DNA from 3 places in the Kitasatospora sp. NPDC029312 genome. Region 1 is predicted to be linked to each of the others. Evidence: riboswitches for the same ligand, from Rfam matches in the RefSeq annotation. Region 1 holds a riboswitch; each other region holds the start of a gene.
The links. Region 1 has a riboswitch for cyclic di-AMP ahead of ACZ4WV_RS18495 (M23 family metallopeptidase). Riboswitches for the same ligand answer to the same signal wherever they lie in the genome.

Region 1 (6,240 bases):
CCCCCTGACCGGAGCCCGAGCCCGATGAGCCAGACCGTCACCCGCGCCCTGCGCGTCCTCGCCCAGCTCGGCGAGGGCGAGCGCTCCCTCGACCAGCTGGCCGAGGTGCTCGGCGTCCACAAGACGACCGTGCTCCGACTCCTCCAGAGCCTGGAGGAGGAACGCTTCGTCTACCGCGACGCGGCCTACCGCTACCACCTCGGCGCGGGCCTGTTCGCGCTCTCGGGCCTCGCCCTGGAACAGCGCGGCATCCGCCGGATCGCCGCCCCGCACCTCGCCGAGCTGAACGCCGCCACCGGCCAGACCGTGCACCTGGCCGCGTACGAGGGCGGAGAGGTGGTCTACATCGACAAGTTCGACTCCCGCCACCCGGTCAGGATGTACTCCCGGATCGGCCTGCGCGCCGCGCTGCACTGCGCCGCCGTCTCCAAGGTGCTGCTGGCGGACCTGCCACTGCCCGAGCGCCGCCGGGTGGTGACCGGGATCGACTTCACGCCGCACACCGAGCGCACCCTCGCCACGCCCGAGGCGCTGCTCGCCGAGCTGGAGAAGGTCGCCGCCCAGGGCTGGGCCCAGGACCACGCCGAGCACGAGTCCTTCATCAACTGCGTGGCCGCACCGATCCGGGACGCCAGCGGCCGGGTGGTCGCCGCCGCCTCCATCTCCGTGCCCGATGTCGTCCTCCCGTACGAGCAGGTGCTGGACCTCCTCCCGCAGCTGCTCGCCACCGCCCGTGCCGTCTCGGCCGACTGCGGCCGGTCCGAGCGAAACTGATGATCCGCCACGACCGAAGGAGCCCTGTGCCCGAGAAGATCGAGATTCGTACCGACGGCGCGCCCGTCCCCGCCTGGATGTTCTCCCAGGGCGTCCGCAAGGGCCCGATCCTGCAGGTGTCCGGTCAGGGCTCGCAGGACCCGGCCACCGGCGAGCTGATCCACCACGGCGATGTGCGGGCCCAGACCCGCCGCACCCTGGAGAACGTCAAGGCCATCGTCGAGGCGGGCGGCGCCACCATCGAGGACGTGGTGATGTTCCGGGTCTACCTCACCAAGCGCGCCGACTTCCCGCTGATGAACGAGGTCTACGCCGAGTTCATCGAGGAGAACATCAAGCCCGGCGGCGTGAAGCCCTGCCGCACCACCGTCTTCGTGGAACTCCCCCGGGAGCCCATGCTGGTGGAGATCGACGCCCAGGCCGTCGTCGTCTGACGCACCGCCCGGTCCCGCACGGCCACCGCGACGTCCGCCTGGTCTTCCGGGAACCCGCCGGTGACACCGAGGACTTCGGCCACCGGATGCACGCCCTGCTGGGCGCCGCCGAGCACGGCCTGCCCGCCCACCGGCACTGACCGGCCCCCGGATCGACCCCGGGAACGGCAGCGGCCGGCCCGGCTCCACGAGGAGTCCTCGTGGAGCCGGGCCGGCCTTGGGCGTGTCCCGCGCCCATGTCCACCGGTGCGGCGATCACCCGGTCGAGCGGTCACCCGACATGACCATCCCGGGCGGTCGATTCGCCCCGCACCAGCGGTGGTTCCTGAAACCCGCGGTCAGAGCAGTGTCCGAGCGGGGGCGGCGTGCGGTCCGACCGGGGTCAGAGCGCGACGCCGTGGGCGCGCAGGTACGCGACCGGGTCGATGTCCGAGCCGTACTCCGGACCGGTGCGGATCTCGAAGTGCAGGTGCGGACCGGTCACGTTGCCGGTGGCGCCGGAGAGGCCGAGCTGCTGGCCGACGGTGACGGTCTGACCGATCTTCACGCCGATCACGGACAGGTGCGCGTACTGGGCGTACTTGCCGTCGGCGAGCTTGATCTCGACCTCGTTGCCGTAGGCGCCGCCGTTGCCGGCCTTCACCACGACACCGTTGGCGACCGCGCGCACCGGGGTGCCGGTGGGGACGACGAAGTCCTGACCGGTGTGGTGCCCGGAGGCCCACATCGAACCGGCCACGCCGTAGGCCTCACCCAGCACCGGGTTGGCCACCGGGGCGACGTAGCCCGAGGTGGCGGCGACCGGCGCGGCGGTGACGGCCTGGGCCGGAGCGGCGGTCTGAACCTGGGTCTGGACCTGGACGCCCGGCTTGGCGGCCTCGGTCTGGGCCTGCACCGGGGCGGCCGGCTTGGCCGGAGCGGCGGGCTCGGCCGGAGCGGCCGGCTTCGGGGCGTCGGCCTGAGCGGTGATCGACAGCTGCTGACCGGGGAAGATCAGGTTCGGGTTGGCGCCGACCACCGAGCGGTTGCGCTCGTACAGCGCGTGCCAGCCGCCCTCGACGTGCTTGGCCTCGGCGATCTTCGACAGCGAGTCACCGCTGACGACGCGGTAGCTCTCCTGGGCGGCGGCCGGGGTGGCGGCCGGGGCGTCCGCGGCGGCGGTGTGCTGCGGCGCCGAAGCGGCCGGGGCAGCGGCGGTGCCGTGGGCCTGGGCGCTCACGGCGGTCACGAGCGGCAGGACGAAGGACACACCGGTGACGGCGGTCGCGATGCCGATGCGGGCGGCGCGGGGCAGGGCGATACGACGGGCCTGAGCAGGCATGGAATTTTCCTCTCCGACGCCTGCGAGGTGAGCTGTCGGGTTCGGGCTGGAGTTGCCCGGCCGCATGCGCGGCTTCACCCCTAGCCGGTCCTGGACGTTCGCGCCGAGAAGCGCGCAGTCCGGTCCGGCGACTTACCTGTGGGTCCCCCGCTCCTGCCGTACAGAGCTCAGTTCGAACCGCCGGGCAGCGGCAGGACTCGGCGTTCCACCCGGTGGATCCGCCCGGGCTGGCCGGGCGGTCGCTGAACTAAAACTCATCCGTTCGAGTGAAGCAATGTCGATCTCTTGAACGCACAACGATCCCCCGCCGGACGGTGACCCTCCGCATGGCCGACCACACCGTACGTACACAATCCAAACACGCGGCGCCACTGATCCATGACCCTGCGGCGAACTCGGCCGCGGACGGCGACCGTCCGCTCACGCACCGTTCGGAACGGACACACCGCCCGGTGACCCTTGTCACGTGCACCCCGTGGGGCGCAGGATCAGCCCGTGGCCACCTCAAAGGCCGGCACCCTGCGCCTGAGCACCGCGCGGGGTCGCTGGGTGCTCCTGGCAACCGTGCTCGGCTCCAGCATGGCGATGCTCGACGGCACCGTGGTGAACGTCGCGCTGCCCCGGATCGGCACCGACCTCGGCGCCTCCCTGGCGTCCCTGCAATGGACGCTGAACGCCTATCTGCTCACCCTGGCGGGCCTGATCCTGCTCGGCGGAGCACTCGGCGACCGGTACGGCAGGCGCCGCGTCTTCCTGATCGGCGTCATCTGGTTCGCCGCCGCGTCCGCCGCCTGCGCCGCCGCCCCGAACATCCAGGTGCTGATCATCTCCCGGGCCGTCCAGGGCATCGGCGGGGCGCTGCTCACCCCCGGCTCGCTCGCCATGCTCCAGGCCGTCTTCGACCCTGACGACCGCTCGGCCGCAGTGGGCCTGTGGTCCGGCCTCGGCGGGGTGTCCGCGGCCGTCGGCCCCTTCCTCGGCGGCTGGCTGGTGGACGGGCCCGGCTGGCGCTGGATCTTCCTGCTGAACCTGCCGCTGGCCGCCGCCGTGGTCGCGGTGACCTCCCGCTACGTCCCCGAGAGCCGCGACGAGTCCGCCTCCGGCCGCTTCGACGTGCCCGGCGCCCTGCTCGCCGCGCTCGCCCTCGGCGCCGTCACCTACGCGCTCACCGCCGCCGGGGAGGGCCTGTCCCCCGCCGTCTGGCTCACCGGCGCGTCCGGCCTGCTGCTCGGGGCCGCCTTCGTCGCCGTCGAACGCCGGGCACCCGAGCCGATGCTGCCGCTCGGCCTGTTCTCCTCCCGGCTGTTCACCGCCGTCAACCTGGTCACCCTCTGCGTCTACGCGGCGTTCAGCGGGGTGTTCTTCCTGCTGGTGGTGCAGTTGCAGATCGTGTCCGGCTTCAGCCCGCTGGTCTCCGGCTTCGCCCTGGTGCCGATCACGGTGCTGATGCTGGCCCTGTCGGCGCGCGCCGGGCGCCTCGGCAAGCGGATCGGCCCGCGCGTCCCGCTCACCGTCGGCCCGCTGCTGTGCGCCGCCGGCGTGCTGCTGATGCTGCGCATCGGCCCCGGCTCCTCCTACTGGGTGGACGTGCTGCCCGCCGTCGCGGTGATGGGCAGTGGGATGACCCTGCTGGTGGCGCCGCTGACCGCCACGGTGCTGGCGGCCGTCGACGTACGGCACGCGGGCATCGCCAGCGGCGTCAACAACGCCGCCGCCCGCGCCGCCGGCCTGCTCGCGGTGGCCGCCCTCCCCGCGCTGGCCGGGCTGAGCGGCGACGCCTACCGGGTGCCGTCCGCGGTGGACTCCGCCTTCCACACCGCGATGCTGATCTGCGCGGGCCTGCTGGCCGGCGGCGGGCTGATCGCCTCCGCCACCGTCCGCGGCAACGTGCTCGCGCCCGAGGACCGCCCGGTCGCCGAGCCGGACTGCGCATGGAACTGCGGCACCACCCCGCCGCTCGACCCGGGCCACGTCCACACGCACGAGGGCCCCGCCACCGGTCCGGCGGCAGGGCCCACGAAGGACTGACGAAGCGTCAGAGGATGTCGCCGGGAGCATACTTGGCGGCCTCCGGGTAGGCGGCCGCGACGGCCTCCACCCGGCGGACCACCTCGGCGACCTGGGCGCCGGCCGCACCGGTGAAGGAGAGCTTGTCGGCCAGCAGCGCGTCCAGTGCGGCCCGGCCCAGCGGGATCCGCTCGTCGGCGGCCAGCCGGTCCAGCAGCTCGTTCTCCCGGGCGCCCGCGCGCATCGCCAGCGCGGAGGCGACGGCGTGCTCCTTGATGACCTCGTGTCCGGTCTCCCGACCGACGCCCGCGCGCACCGCGCCCATCAGCACCTTGGTGGTGGCCAGGAACGGCAGGTAGCGGTCGAGCTCGGCCTCGACCACGGCCGGGAAGGCGCCGAACTCGTCCAGCACGGTCAGGAAGGTCTCCAGCAGGCCGTCGAAGGCGAAGAAGGCGTCCGGCAGCGCGACCCGGCGCACCACCGAGCAGGAGACGTCGCCCTCGTTCCACTGGTCGCCGGCCAGCTCGCCCGTCATCGACGCGTAGCCGCGCAGGATCACGGCCAGGCCGTTGACGCGCTCGCACGAGCGGGTGTTCATCTTGTGGGGCATCGCGGAGGAGCCGACCTGCCCCTCCTTGAAGCCCTCCGTCACCAGCTCGTGGCCGGCCATCAGGCGGATGGTCTTGGCCAGGCTGGACGGCGCGGCGGCAAGCTGGACGAGGGCGGTGAGCACCTCGAAGTCCAGCGAGCGCGGGTAGACCTGGCCGACGCTGGTCAGCACGTTGTCGAAGCCGAGGTGCGCGGCGACCCGGCGCTCCAGCTCGGCCAGCTTGTCGGTGTCGCCACCGAGCAGGTCCAGCATGTCCTGGGCGGTGCCGACCGGGCCCTTGATCCCGCGCAGCGGGTAGCGGGCGATCAGCTCCTCCAGGCGGCGGAAGGCGACCAGCAGCTCGTCGGCGATCGACGCGAAGCGCTTGCCGAGGGTGGTGGCCTGGGCGGCCACGTTGTGCGAACGGCCGGCCATGACCAGCTCGGAGTGCTGGGCGGCGAGGCTCGCGAGGCGCACCAGCACGGCCACCGTGCGGTCCCGCACGTGCTCCAGGGACTGGCGGATCTGCAGCTGCTCGACGTTCTCGGTCAGATCCCGGGAGGTCATGCCCTTGTGGATCTGCTCGTGGCCGGCGAGCTCGCTGAACTCCTCGATCCGGGCCTTCACGTCGTGGCGGGTGATCCGCTCCCGGGCGGCGATCGAGCCGAGGTCGACCTGGTCGATCACCCGCTCGTAGTCGGCGACGGCGTCGGCCGGCACCTCGATACCCAGGTCCTGCTGGGCCTTCAGGACGGCGAGCCACAGGTGGCGCTCGAGGACCACCTTGTGCTCGGGGGACCACAGCTGGGCCAGGGTCGCCGAGGCGTACCGGGAGGCCAGGACATTGGGGATCTGGGGCTTCGCGCTCACGCTTCGCAAGCCTAACAGCCGAGGTCACGCCGATCGTCGGCGGGCGGACGGCCCGCTACTGCTGTGCGCCGCCCGTCCGGCCGGCCAGCACCGGCAGGACCTGCGCGCAGATCGAGTGCAGGGCGACCCGCTGCTCGTCGGTCATCGCCTCGAAGGCCTGGTGGGTGCGGCCCATCTCGCTGCGGATGCGGTTCAGGATCTCCCGGCCCTCGTCGGTGATCACCACGATCTTCACCCGGCGGTCA
Region 2 (6,240 bases), on a different contig from region 1:
GGCGGCTTGCCGGCCGCGACGTCCCGGGCCAGCTCGGGGGCGATCTGCCGGGGGCTGCGGCCGGAGTCCCGGTAGGCGGTCCAGTCGGCGACGCCCTCGGAGAGCCACAGCGGGGTCCAGGCCCGGGTGTCGGCCCTGGTCGCGACGTGGGTGGCCTCGTGGGTGACCACCACCTGCCGGCCGAACTCACTGAGCCGCCCGAAGGCCTCGGGGTTGATCACCACCCGGTCCGCCGGGGTGTGCCGGGGCGCACCGGGGGCGGCCACGGTGACCGCCGCCATGCCCGTCCAGTCCGCCGGGTCGCCCTCCAGCAGCCGGGCGAACTGGGCCTCGGCGGCGGGCAGTTCCAGCAGCAGCCGGCCCGGCCAGGCACCGCCCCAGACCGCGCTGACGGCCGGCACCGCGCGGTCCCCCACCGCGACCAGCCCGGTCGGGTCTGGTCCGCCGGCCACACCGAGCACCAGGCAGTGCGCGCCGGGGGCGGTGCGGACCTCTCCGAGGTCCCAGAGCGCCGGGGGCCCGCCCACGGCTTCCTCCCGCTCGACCCGCCAGCCGCCCGCGGAGCGGACCAGCGCGATCCGGCGCGGGTACACCACGGGGTACTCGTCGTACCCGGCGATCCGCACCGCCAGCTCGGCGGCGGCGGTCAGCCGGTCCGGTCCGTCGGCCGGGGAGAGCACCAGGTTGCGGTAGACCGCCTCGGCTCCCGCGAGCCCGGACCGGGCGGGCAGCGAGGCCGCCCGGTCGGTCAGCAGACCGGCCACCTCGGCCCGCCGGTCCGCCACCCGCCCGGCTGGTGCCGCCGGCGCGGCCGGGGGCAGCGACAGCTGGGCCAGCCCGCCGGCCGCCAGCAGCAGCGCCCCGCGCCGGGACAGGACGCAGTGGGCCGGGCGTATCGGAGGGTGGTCGTCCGGGCCGGAGGGCGTCGTGCTCAGAGCCGTACCACCCCGGAGACCGGCATCGTGGTGACGCTCTCGTACCGCACCTTGGCGCCGGGGTACGGGGCGTGCACCATCACCCCGCCGCCGGCGTACATCCCGACGTGGTGCATGTCCCGGTAGAAGATCACCAGGTCTCCCGGTCGCGCTTCGGAGAGGCTGATCCGCTGCCCGGCGTACGCCTGGGCCTGCGAGGTGCGCGGCAGGGTCACTCCGGCCTGCCGCCAGCTGTAGTACATCAGACCGGAGCAGTCGAAGGCACGGGGCCCGGTGGATCCGTAGACATACGGTGAGCCGATCATCCGCACCGCGGCGGCCAGCGCCGCCGCCCCGCGCTCGGAGGCCGGCGGGGTGGTGCCGAGGTCCAGCCGGTCGGCGCCGCGGGTGGCGCGCTGCTCGGCGTCCTCGGCGTCCTGGACGACCATCCGGGCCCGCTCGGCGGCGCCGAGGCTGTTAAGCAGCTTCTGCGCCTTGGCCAGTCGCTGCTGGATCTGCTGCTTGTTCTCGGCCAGCGAGCGCCGGGCCTGGTCGAGTTCGGCGAGCTTGCCCGCGGTCTCGCTGCGGCGCTGGTCGAGTCGGCGCTGACGGGTGACCAGCTCGTGCAGGGTCTCCTGCTGCCGCTCGGCGGCCTGGCCGAGGGTGCGGGCGCGGGCGAGGTAGGACTCCGGGTCGCTGGAGAGCATCAGTTGGGCGGTCTGGCTCATCCCGCCGCCGCGGTACTCGGCCCCGGCCACGGTCGCGAGGCCGCCGCGCAGCTCGTTGAGCTGGTCCTGGGCAGTGGCGAGCTCCCCCTGGAGAACCGTGGTCTCGCTCTGCAGCCGCTTCTGGGCCTCCTGCGCGGCGTTGTACCTCTCGGACGCCTGCTCGGCTTCGTCGTACAGCTGCTCGACCTGCGCCTTGACGTCCTTGCGGTCCGGCGCGTCCGGCGCGCCGGGAGCGGCCTGGGCGCTGCCGGCGGCCGCCACGCCCAGGGCCGTGGTGGCGGCCGCGGTCAACACCAGGGCACGGGCGAGCAGTTGGGAACGGCGGTGCACGGACATGGCGGCGGCGGCTCCGATCCTGCGGCGCGGCCCCGCGGCCGCACCCCGGTGGGCGGCCGTCGAGCGGGAGTCCGGTGGCAGACGTTAGCGAGTCCGGGCAAGCGAGTCCAAACCCCTCCGGACCCGAATATTCGACCCCTAATCGGACATCAGCCCGAGCCGCCGGTAAAGCCGCAGGCCCGGCCCTCCACGTGGGAGGACCGGGCCCAGGGAGGCCTTCGTACGGATCAGACCCGCACGATGGAGGCCAGCGGCATGTTGGAGACCGCTTCGTAGCGGACCGACGCGCCCGGCTTCGGCGCGTGCAGCACCTGGCCGTTGCCCGCGTAGATGCCGACGTGGTGGGCGTCGCTGTAGAAGATCAGCAGGTCGCCGGGCTGGGCCTGGGAGATGTCCGAGCCGATCCGGGTACCGGCACCGGCCTGCTCCTGGGAGGTGCGCGGCAGCGACACGCCGACCTGGTTGAACGCCCAGACCATCAGACCGGAGCAGTCGAAGGAGCTCGGGCCGGTGGCGCCCCAGACGTACGGGCTGCCGACCTTGGAGGCGGCGGCGGACAGCGCGGCGGCACCGTGCGAGCTACCGGGGGCCACCGGCTTGACGACCGGCGAGGACGAGGAGCCCCCGGAGCCGATGTCGCTGCGGCCGCTGTCGCGCGAGGCGCGGTCGGCGGCGGCCTGCTGCTGGGCGGCCTTCGCGGCGGCGTCGGCCTGGGCCTTGGCGTCGGCGGCGGCCTTCTCCTCGGCCTGGCGGATCGCCTGGCGCTCCTGCTCGGTCAGGGTGTTGAGCAGGTCCTGCGCGGCCTTCAGCTTGTTCTGGACCTCGTCCTTGGAGGCCTTCAGCTGCTGGGTGGTGGACTCCAGCTCGGTGAGCTTGCCCTGGGCCTCGCTGCGGTCCTGGTCGAGCTTGCGCTGCTGCTCCTGCAGTTCCTTCAGCTGGTTCTTCTGGGTGTCACCGGCCTGGTTCAGCGCACCGGCCTGGTTGAGGAAGTTGTCCGGGCTGGAGGACAGCATCAGCTGGACGGTCGGGGATATGCCGCCGTTGCGGTACTGCTCCCCGGCGATCTCGGCGAGGCCGCCCTGCAGGTCGGTCACCTGGGACTGCTGCCGGGCCACCTGGTCCTGCAGACCGGAGACCTGCTTCTCCAGCGCCTGCTGCTTCTCCTGCGCGGCGTTGTACTTCTCGGTCGCCTGCTCGGCCTGCTCGTTGAGCTGGTCGACCTGCTCCTTGACCTGGTCCTTGGTCGGCTGCGGGTCGGCGTGCGCGCCGGACTGCGCGGAGAGGGCGACGGCTGCCGCGGCGACACCGGTCAGGATCGAGACCCGGGCACGGCTGGCGGGCTTGGGACGGCGATGGGACGCCACGAAGGCGGACTCCTTCTTCCTACATCCGCCTACCGGGTGAGCTGACGGGTTCGGGCCGGAAGCATGCCCTACGACGCCTCACGGCCGTTCCAACGGCCGACCTGGCGCCGATTCACCCCGGAGGAACGTGGTTCCCCGGCTCCGCTCCACAGCGCCCGGACTGCTGGGCTCCCCTGTCGGACAGTCGCGTCGACCTGTCCCGCTGCTTCACGAACTCGGCGGTAACCACCGCCGCCACCCAGGCTGGGTGATCGACAGTGCGGTGGTTCGGGGCACGACCCTAGTAACTGAACCGTGATCCGTTCAAATCCTTGTCAGAAAAAAGACGGAAGATTACCCATGTTCATTTGTGAAAATGACCGTTGGTGATCGCCGCCGCACGGAAAGCTGATCAAACCTCAAACGAGGGAGCGAAGGACGGGTGAACCCGAAGCGCCACCCCGGTCGGAGGGTGGCGCGGATCACAGGGCCGGAACGCGGCCCGTCGGGCGTGTCGGCTCGTCAGACCCGGCGGATCGTGTTGATCGGCATCGCGTCGGCCTTCATCACCTTGACCACGTCACCCGTGTGCGGCGCGTGGACCACCATGCCGTTGCCGATGTACATCCCGACGTGGTGCCGGTCGCTGCCGTAGATCACCAGGTCGCCCGGCTGGGCCTGGTCCAGCGAGGGCACCCGGGTGCCGACGTTGCCCTGCTCCTGCGAGGTGCGCGGCAGCGAGACGCCGGCCTGGGCGTACGACCAGACCATCAGGCCCGAGCAGTCGAAGGTGCTCGGCCCGGTGGAGCCCCAGACGTACGGCGAACCCTGCTTGCTCATCGCCTTGGCGACGGCCACGGCCGCGTAGCCGCTGGCCGGCGGCAGGCTGCTGAGGTCGACCCGGGTGCTGCCGCGCGAGGCGCGGTCGTCCTGCTGCTGCTGGGCCTTCAGCGCGGCGCGGTCGGCGGCGCTGAGCGAGTTCAGCAGGTCCTGGGCGGCCTTCAGCTTCTGGTTGACGTCCGCCTTGGCCTGGTTGAGGTCCTTGGTGGTGGAGTCCAGCGAGGCCAGCACCGCGGCGGCCTCGGCCTTCTCTTGGTCCAGCCGGCGCTGCTGGTCGAGCAGGCCCTTGAGCGCCTCGGTCTGGCTGGCGCTGGCCTGCTGCACGCTGGAGGCCTTCTCCAGGTATCCGGACGGGTCGGAGGACAGCATCAGCTGGACGGACGGGTCGATGCCGCCGGTGCGGTACTGCTCGCCCGCCACCTCGGCCAGGCCCGTCTGCAACTGGGTCATCTGCTCCTGGCTGCGGGCCACCTGGTCCTGCAGCTGATCGGCCTGCTTGCGGAGCTGGTCGGCCCGCTCCTTGGCGCCGTTGTACTTCTCCGCCGCCTGCTCCTGCTCCTCCTGGAGCTGGTCGATCTGCGCCTTGACGTCAGCCTTGTTCGGCTGCGGCGCGGCGTGCGCGGCGACCTGGGCGGAGAGGGCGACCGCGGTCGCAGCGGCAGCGGTCAGCACGGAGACCCGCGCGCGGCTCGGCTGCTTGGGACGGCGGTGGGAGGCCAAGGGAGCGGCTCCTTCTTCCATAGGACTCACCCGATCAGGTGAGATTCCGGAAAATAGGTTTGACGCCTGACCCTAGTGAAGATCTATCCGTTTTGCCACTCCCCCGAAGGCGTGAACTCCGGTTCCCACGCTGACTTCACGGGATCCGCACACCCTGGCAAAACGGGCATTGACCAGGCGTCACAGTGGCCGGGCCGCCGGGCCTCCGGTCAGGGCCGGGCCAGGCGGTTCAGCAGCAGGACCGAAGCCACCGGTCGCGCGCCCGCCTGCCGCACGCCCTCCGCGACCTCCCGGTCGGTGGACACCACCACCACCGGACGGCCCTGCGGCTCGGCCCGCACCAGACGACGGATCAACTCGTCCGCGGTCTCCCCGGTCCGGCTGAACCGTACCCGAACCCCGCGCGGCGGCGCCATGATCACCGGAACGTCCAGGTCCTGCCCGTCGAACACACAGGTGACCTCCGCCTGGGTGCGCTGGGCCAGCATCGCCAGCCCGCCCAGCAGCCGGATCCGCTGCTGCTCCAGCGGCAGCGCCGGATAGCCGGTCTTGGTCACGTTGTAGCCGTCCACCACCAGGTGCACCTGCGGGATCGCCAGCAGCTGGTCCAACAGCGCCGGATCGTCCTCGGCCAGGCCGCGCCGGGCCACGTCGTGCGGCGAGGCCGCTCCCGGCACCACCGCCTCCACCAGGTCCGCCGGGCGGATCTGGGAGACCGGCAGCGCCAGCTCCCGCTGCAGCCCCTGCGCCGACTGCAGCACGGTGTCCAGCAGCAGCCGCAGCCGCATGTCCTCGACGCTGCGCCCCTCGCGGGCCGAACGGCGGCCCTGCTCGGCGGCGTTCTCCAGCTCGGACACCCGGTGCCGCAGCCGCCGCGCCTCGCTCTCGGCCGCGCTGCGCTCGGCCGCGGCCTGCGCCCTCGCGGCCTCCAGCTCCCCGGTCACCCGGCGGGTCTCGGCCTGCGCCCGGCGGGTGTCGCTCTCCAGCGAACGCACCCTCTTGCGCAGCGACTCGACCTCCCGCCGGACGCCCTCGAACTCCGCGCGCTGCCGCTCCAGGTCGGCCCGCGCGGTCGCCCGCACCTCGGCCAGCTCCGCCTGCAGCTTCTCCACCAGCCGGCCGGCCTCCGCCGCCGCGTCCTCGGCACCGGCCCGCTCGGCCTCCTCACCGGCCTCGGTGACCAGCCGGCTCCAGCCGGCCGACCGCACCAGGTAGGCGGCGGCGGCGACGTCCATCGGATCGGCGGCGCCGGGGACGGTGCCCGACTCCAGCGCCTTCACCAGGTCCGGCTGGCCCAGCCGCAGCCGCTCCGCTATCCGCACCCGGAAGGCGGGCTCCGACTCCAGCGCCGCGGCCAGG
Region 3 (6,240 bases), on a different contig from region 1:
GCGGCGCAGGCGGGGGTCAGCGAAGCCACCGTCTCCCGCGTACTCAACGGCAAGGCGAACGTCTCCGCCGCGACCCGGCAGACCGTGCTGGCGGCGCTCGACGTGCTCGGTTACGAGCGGCCGACCCGCCTGCGCCAGCGCAGCGCCGGACTGATCGGACTGATCACGCCGGAGTTGAGCAACCCGATCTTCCCCGCGCTGGCGCAGGTGATCGAGCAGGTGCTCAGCCGGCACGGCTACACGCCGGTGCTGTGCACCCAGACGCCGGGCGGGTCCACCGAGGACGAACTGGTCGAGATGCTGGTCGACCGGGGCGTGGCGGGCATCGTCTTCGTCTCCGGGCTGCACGCCGACAGCACCGCCGACCACGACCGCTACGCCCGACTGGCCGGGCGCGGGGTGCCGTTCGTGCTGATCAACGGCTACAGCGAGCGGATCGACGCACCGTTCATCTCGCCGGACGACCGGTCCGCGATGTGGATGGCCGTCCAGCACCTGGCGGAACTCGGGCACGAGCGGATCGGGCTGGCTGTCGGGCAGCGGCGGTACGTGCCGGTGCTGCGCAAGATCGAGGGCTTCACGGCCGCGATGCGCGAGGTGCTCGGGCGCAGCCTGGAGGAGGCCGAGGAACTCGTCCACCACACGCTCTTCAGCGTGGAGGGCGGGCACGCGGCGGCCGGGGCGCTGCTCGACAAGGGCTGCACGGCGATCGTGTGCGGGAGCGACATGATGGCGCTCGGGGCGATCCGGGCGGTGCGGCAGCGGGGGCTGTCGGTGCCGCAGGACGTGTCGGTGGTCGGCTTCGACGACTCGCCGCTGATCGCCTTCACCGAGCCGCCGTTGACCACGATCCGCCAGCCGGTGGAGGCGATGGCCACGGCGGCGGTGGACGCGCTGCTGGAGGAGGTCGGCGGGAACGCCGCCCAGCGCGGGGAGTTCATGTTCCAGCCGGAGTTGGTGATGCGCGGGTCCACGGGGGCCTGCGCGCGCTGAGCAACCGGCGGGGAAGCGCCGGGGACGGTAGCGCCGTGAACGGGCGGGCTCCGGAGAGCAGTTGCTCTCCGGAGCTCGCCCGTCGGCGTGTGGCGCCGCTTTTGCGGCGTGGCGGCTGGGGCGGCCTTTCGGCGGGCGAGGACAAAGACGCCACCGCCACCCCCGGGCTTTGCCGGGGGTGGCGGGTGGTCAGCGTCCGGGCAACGGCGGACAGATGACAGATGATGAAATCTGTTATCTGTTATCTGTCGGCTGTTAGCTGTCAGCCGTCGCCCGTCAGCCGTGGGCCGTTGCCTCAGACCCGGCCGGCGAAGTCCGGGGCCCAGTTGGCGACGGTCTGCTCGCGGACGCCCGCGCTCGGGTTGGCGGCCTCGACGTACTTGCCGCCGCCGACGTAGATCGCGACGTGGTACACGCCGGAGTCCTGGCCGTTGTTGGACCAGAAGAGCAGGTCGCCCGGCTGGAGGCTGTCCAGCGAGACGTGGGTGCTGGCGGCGGCCTGGTCGGCGGCGACGCGCGGGATGCTGATCCCCGCGGCACGCAGCGCGGCCTGGGTGAGGCCGGAGCAGTCCCAACCGCCGTTGCCGGTGCCGCCGTAGACGTAGGCCTGGCCGACCTGGGACTCGGCGAAGGACACCGCGGCCGCCATGCTGCCGGTGGCGGCCTGGGCCGGAGCCTGGGTCTGCGCCGGGGCGGCCGGCTTCGAGGCCTGGGCGGTCGGCTGGGCGTTCACGGCACCGCCGTTCGCGGCCTGACCGGCCTTCTGGGAGCGGTTGAACCAGTTGAAGTCCGAGCCGGAGGTGGAGGACTGGTCGGCCTGGGCCTGGTCGCCGTCACCGAAGGTCAGGTGCTGGCCCGGGTAGATGGTGTTCGGGCCGTCGGTCAGGGTGCTGCGGTTGAGCTCGTACAGCCGCTGCCAGCCGCCCTGGACCTTGTGCTTGTCGGCGATCGAGGACAGCCAGTCGCCCGCGACGACGGTGTAGTCGCCGTTCTGGGCGTGGGCCTGGCGCTGCTGCGCCCAGGTGCCCTTGGCGGAGTCGGTGGAGGGCTGCGCCTGCTCCGGGGCGGGCGCGGCCGGCTGGGCGGGCTTCGCGGCCGGGGCCTGGGTCTGCGCGGGCTTGGCGGCGGGCTTGGCGGCGGTGCCGGCCGAGGTGTCGACGGCCGCCGGGGCGCCGCCCTTGGTCAGACCGGCCTGGATGGAGCAGACGGGCCAGGCACCGGGGCCCTGGGAGGCGAGGACCTTCTCGGCGACGGCGATCTGCTGGTCCTTGGTGGCCTGGTTGGCCTGCGGGGCGTACGAGGTGCCACCGAAGGCGGCCCAGGTGCTGGAGGTGAACTGCAGGCCGCCGAAGAAGCCGTTGCCGGTGTTGATGCTCCAGTTGCCGCCGCTCTCGCACTGGGCGACCTTGTCCCAGGTGGCGACGGAGGCGGCGTTGGCGGTGCCGGTGGTGAGGCAGGGGATGGTGAGGCCGACGCCCGCGACGCCGAGGGCGGCGATCACGCGACGGGTACGGCCGGACAGGCGGGTGCCGTTGGTGGGCAGCATGAAGACGCGGTCCTCTCCCACGCCTGCGAGGTGAGCTGTCGGATTCGGGCCGGAGTTGCCCGGCCGCGCTGTGGGCGCGGCTTCACCCCTAGCCCTGGACCGTTCCGAAGAACGGCCCGGGGCGACTTACCTGTGGTTCCCCCGCTCCTGCCGTGGTGCGTTTTCGCGCTGCCAGGACATCCGACGGCAGGATTCGGCGTTGCGGATGAACTGGGTCCGTGTGGTCACGAACGGGGAGCACGTTAAGCAGACTTAAGTTCAAACTGCAAACATCTGTGATGTGCATCACGGTTTACGGAAAACAGTCAAATCGGACTTCGGTCGTGATCAAAAATGATCGTTTTCCGATAATCCACTTGCGGACCCGCGAAATTGTCTCCGCCTCAGAAACGGGCTGACGGGCTGTCGACGAGCGTGACGGGCGCGCCGTGGCGGCGGCCGGTGGCGATGGAACGAGCGCCGGAAAACGGTCCCGGCATTCCGGTCCGAAAGCGCGACAGATCGGACATCACGCCCGATCGCACCCCTATCTCCTTTATTTCCCGTACCAGGACAACCGGACGGGGCGGGAGCGGGAGTGCGGGCGCGGGCAAGCCGAAGGGCCCGGAACGAAGCCGTTCCGGGCCCTTCGGACCTTCGATGCGGGACGAGCGCGACAAGTGGCGCGACCGGCGGGCCCGGAGGCCGCCTGTCAGGCCTCCAGAGGCCCCTGGGCGGCCGCGTGGGCGCCGCGGGAGCCCTCCTCGGCCGCCGCGGCCTCCTCCTCGGCCCGGGCCAGCTCCTCCGGGGACGGCATCGGCAGCGCGGCCAGGTAGGTGGAGGCGATCAGCTGGCCGATGGCCGGGTAGGCGCCCAGCGGCGCGGCCGAGGGGCAGCCGGTTTCCTCGGCGGCCGTGGCGAGCAGCTCCGAGTCCGCCTCGGGGCCGATCACCAGCGGGGCCAGCGCCGGGCGCTGGGAGCCGGTCTCCTTGAGGTGGTTGACGGCCCCGGCGACCGAGCCGGGTACGTCGAGCGCGGCGGCGACCACCGGGACGGCCAGCCGGGCGGCCAGCAGCACACCGGTGATCCCGGCCGCGGCGGCTGCGTCCTCGCCGCCCACGGTGGTCAGGACCACGCCGTCCGCGGCGGTCGCGATGGCGAACAGCCGGGCCCGGTCGGCCCGGGCCAGCCCGGCCTCGGAGAGCCGTACGTGCACGGCCTCGGCCAGCAGCGGGTGCGGGCCCAGCGCGTCGGTGACGGTCGCGCCGTACTCGGCGGCGATGGCGTGCAGTCCGGCCAGGAATCCGTGCGGCCCCGGCACCAGCGGCACGACGACGGGCGTCGGCAGGCCCGCCTCGGCGGCCCCGGCCAACAGCTCGGCGACGGTGCGCTCGTCCCCGCCCCTGCCCGCGGCGCCGTCGGCGGGGAGGTAGCCGACCGCCGCCTGGACGCCGGTGTGCTCGCTGCGGACGATCGAGAGCAGTTCCTCCACGACCGAACGGGACTCGGGCCCGGCGATCGCGGGCACGGCGAGCACCAGGGCCGGCGAGCCGGTGGGGATCTCGGGGCGCTCAGGGCGGCGGTGGCGCCCCCGCGCACGGGAGCCTGGAGTGCGGACGGGCAGTGGCGCGCCCGGGATGGCTGCGGTGCTCATGCCGGAGATCGTAGGACATCTGCCTGTCAGGCCTACAGTCGGCCGCCGTACGGGTTTGGAGCGGTCGTGGTGCGCGGGTCGTGTTCCCGCCGCACCGGTCCGGGCGCTTTGCCTACAATCCGGACATTCCTCGCCCAACGCCCGAGTGCTCGCCCGCAGTTGCCTTGACGTGTGCCGCAGGCGGTCGCGTTGCATGTGGGGCGCGTGAGATGTCTCACAACCGGAGGGGCGTCTGACGGAGCGTCACGGCGGTGCGACTCCGGGCATTCGAAGATCAACATTTAGCGGGGGGTCGCTCACGGCCGGTTATCGCCGGCTCGTCGATTCACTCGGCTATGTCCGTTTACGTACCGTCAGGAGAAGGGGTCGTGAAGAGTTCGGGGCGACCGGTAAAAGGCCTCATGCACCTGCAACGTCCCGTGCTGATGCACGTGCACTGCGGCTATCATCGCGTCAAGTGAGGCGTTGTGCCGGACCGGTACGGGGCCGGTCCGTTCGTTCGGCGGTGCCGGGGCGCCGCGCTGGACGACAACTCCGGAGCTCTTCGGGAGACTTCTATGCACGACTCGCATGACACACACGGCTCTGACCACACCTACAACGGGATGGCCGCCACCGACCTCGAGGGGGTGGTCTGGCAGAAGAGCCGGCACAGCAACTCCCAGGGCAACTGCGTCGAGTTCGCGGCCCTGCCCGGCGGCGACGTCGCGATGCGCAACTCGCGCTTCCCGGACGGTCCGGCGCTCATCTACACCCGGGCCGAGATCGCGGCCCTGCTGCTGGGGGCCAAGGACGGGGAGTTCGACCACCTGGCCGTCTGACCGGCCGCTGCTCCACCATCGGGGGGCCGTCGTGGGTGCTGACACCGCGACGGCCTTTGTCTTTTTCTCCGGGCGTCTCTTTCCCGGAACGCTCCGCGCGGCCGGTGGGTTGCGGGCCGTGCGGAAAGGCCCGTGCGCCGCGTGAAAGAGCCCGTGGGCCGTGGGGAAGGGCCCGGGGTGTGGTCCTCCCGGGTCGTCCTTCGGCCGGCCGTGTGCCGGGCGGCGCTAGGCCGAACGCCGGTGCCGTCCACCGACTTCGACCTGTCCGTCGAACCCGACGCCCGTGGCCGGCTCGGCCTCGAACACGGCCCAGACCACTTTGCCGCTGCCCAGCGGGTGCCAGCCCCAGGAACGGCTGAACGACTCCACCAGGTGCAGCCCGCGGCCGGATTCCGCCACGAAGTCCGCTTCCCGGGCGACCGGTCCGATGCTGCTCGGATCGCTCACCGCGCAGACCACCTGGGGCGCGCGGTGCACCAGGCTTATTCGGATCGGCAGCCGTCCGTCCGCGGTCGGCTGTGTGGGAAAGTCGTACTCGCCCAGGGCGCAGCCCGACCGGTCGGGCCGTGCGCCGATCGCGTGCCGGAGCGCATTGGTCACGAGTTCCGAGGCCACCAGCGCGACATCGTCGAACAGCTCCATGAGGCTCCAACGCTGAAGGGCGGTCCGGGTGAAGTCGCGCGCGGTTCTGACCGATTCGAAGCGAGGAGCGAGCGTACAGGTGACCACATGGGGGTCAACCGCCAAAGCCGTACCGGTGCTCATGAAGAGCTCCTCCCATAAGGGGGCGGACACGGCTGGACCCGCCGGGGTCATGCCGGTCACCTCCGACTCGCTCGGCCGCTCGGCCGCCCCCTCGACCAGGCGCCCGCGCACTCGAACGCCCGACGGTGCGTGGGACGCCGGGTCGGTGCACGGAGTCGCGCGTGGGGTCGACGCGGAGCCCGCGGGATTGCCAGGGATGTGCAGGTGCACGTGCACCATGGTGGTGTGCGCTCACTGCAGATGCAAGAGTCGATTCACGTGCAGTCGCACAATTGGCATATGCAAGCGCCGGATGCACGTGCATCCTGGTGTGCGGAGTGCGGAACTGATAGGAACATCCGTCAGTATCGGCACCGTGAGCGCTCAACTGATGGCAGACTGTGCGCTGTTTGCCCTAGGTGGAGGTTTCGACCGCATGACCACAGTTCAGCCGGGCGGCGGCTCGATGGTCCGCCGGATCCTCCTTGGCTCGCAGCTGCGTC

Region 2: linked by a shared signal. The riboswitch ahead of ACZ4WV_RS29845 (C40 family peptidase) and the one ahead of ACZ4WV_RS18495 (M23 family metallopeptidase) in region 1 are both predicted to bind cyclic di-AMP.
Region 3: linked by a shared signal. The riboswitch ahead of ACZ4WV_RS25610 (transglycosylase family protein) and the one ahead of ACZ4WV_RS18495 (M23 family metallopeptidase) in region 1 are both predicted to bind cyclic di-AMP.

Annotation. Positions count from the first base shown of each region.
Region 1 covers NZ_JBVHXY010000020.1:87,954-94,193, forward strand. The annotation lists gene ACZ4WV_RS18485 (IclR family transcriptional regulator) at 25-774, shown strand; gene ACZ4WV_RS18490 (RidA family protein) at 801-1,208, shown strand; gene ACZ4WV_RS18495 (M23 family metallopeptidase) at 1,591-2,529, opposite strand; cyclic di-AMP (ydaO/yuaA leader) riboswitch at 2,532-2,707, opposite strand; gene ACZ4WV_RS18500 (MFS transporter) at 3,025-4,557, shown strand; gene purB (adenylosuccinate lyase) at 4,565-6,004, opposite strand; gene ACZ4WV_RS18510 (MarR family winged helix-turn-helix transcriptional regulator) at 6,051-6,240, opposite strand, start outside.
Region 2 covers NZ_JBVHXY010000048.1:19,654-25,893, reverse strand. The annotation lists gene ACZ4WV_RS29855 (hypothetical protein) at 1-785, opposite strand, end outside; gene ACZ4WV_RS29850 (C40 family peptidase) at 932-1,978, opposite strand; gene ACZ4WV_RS29845 (C40 family peptidase) at 2,206-3,342, opposite strand; cyclic di-AMP (ydaO/yuaA leader) riboswitch at 3,353-3,506, opposite strand; gene ACZ4WV_RS29840 (C40 family peptidase) at 3,844-4,881, opposite strand; gene ACZ4WV_RS29835 (NYN domain-containing protein) at 5,091-6,240, opposite strand, start outside.
Region 3 covers NZ_JBVHXY010000035.1:12,435-18,674, reverse strand. The annotation lists gene ACZ4WV_RS25615 (LacI family DNA-binding transcriptional regulator) at 1-993, shown strand, start outside; gene ACZ4WV_RS25610 (transglycosylase family protein) at 1,289-2,560, opposite strand; cyclic di-AMP (ydaO/yuaA leader) riboswitch at 2,552-2,738, opposite strand; gene ACZ4WV_RS25605 (sirohydrochlorin chelatase family protein) at 3,231-4,172, opposite strand; gene ACZ4WV_RS25600 (DUF397 domain-containing protein) at 4,730-4,993, shown strand; gene ACZ4WV_RS25595 (ATP-binding protein) at 5,219-5,758, opposite strand; gene ACZ4WV_RS25590 (helix-turn-helix domain-containing protein) at 6,174-6,240, shown strand, end outside.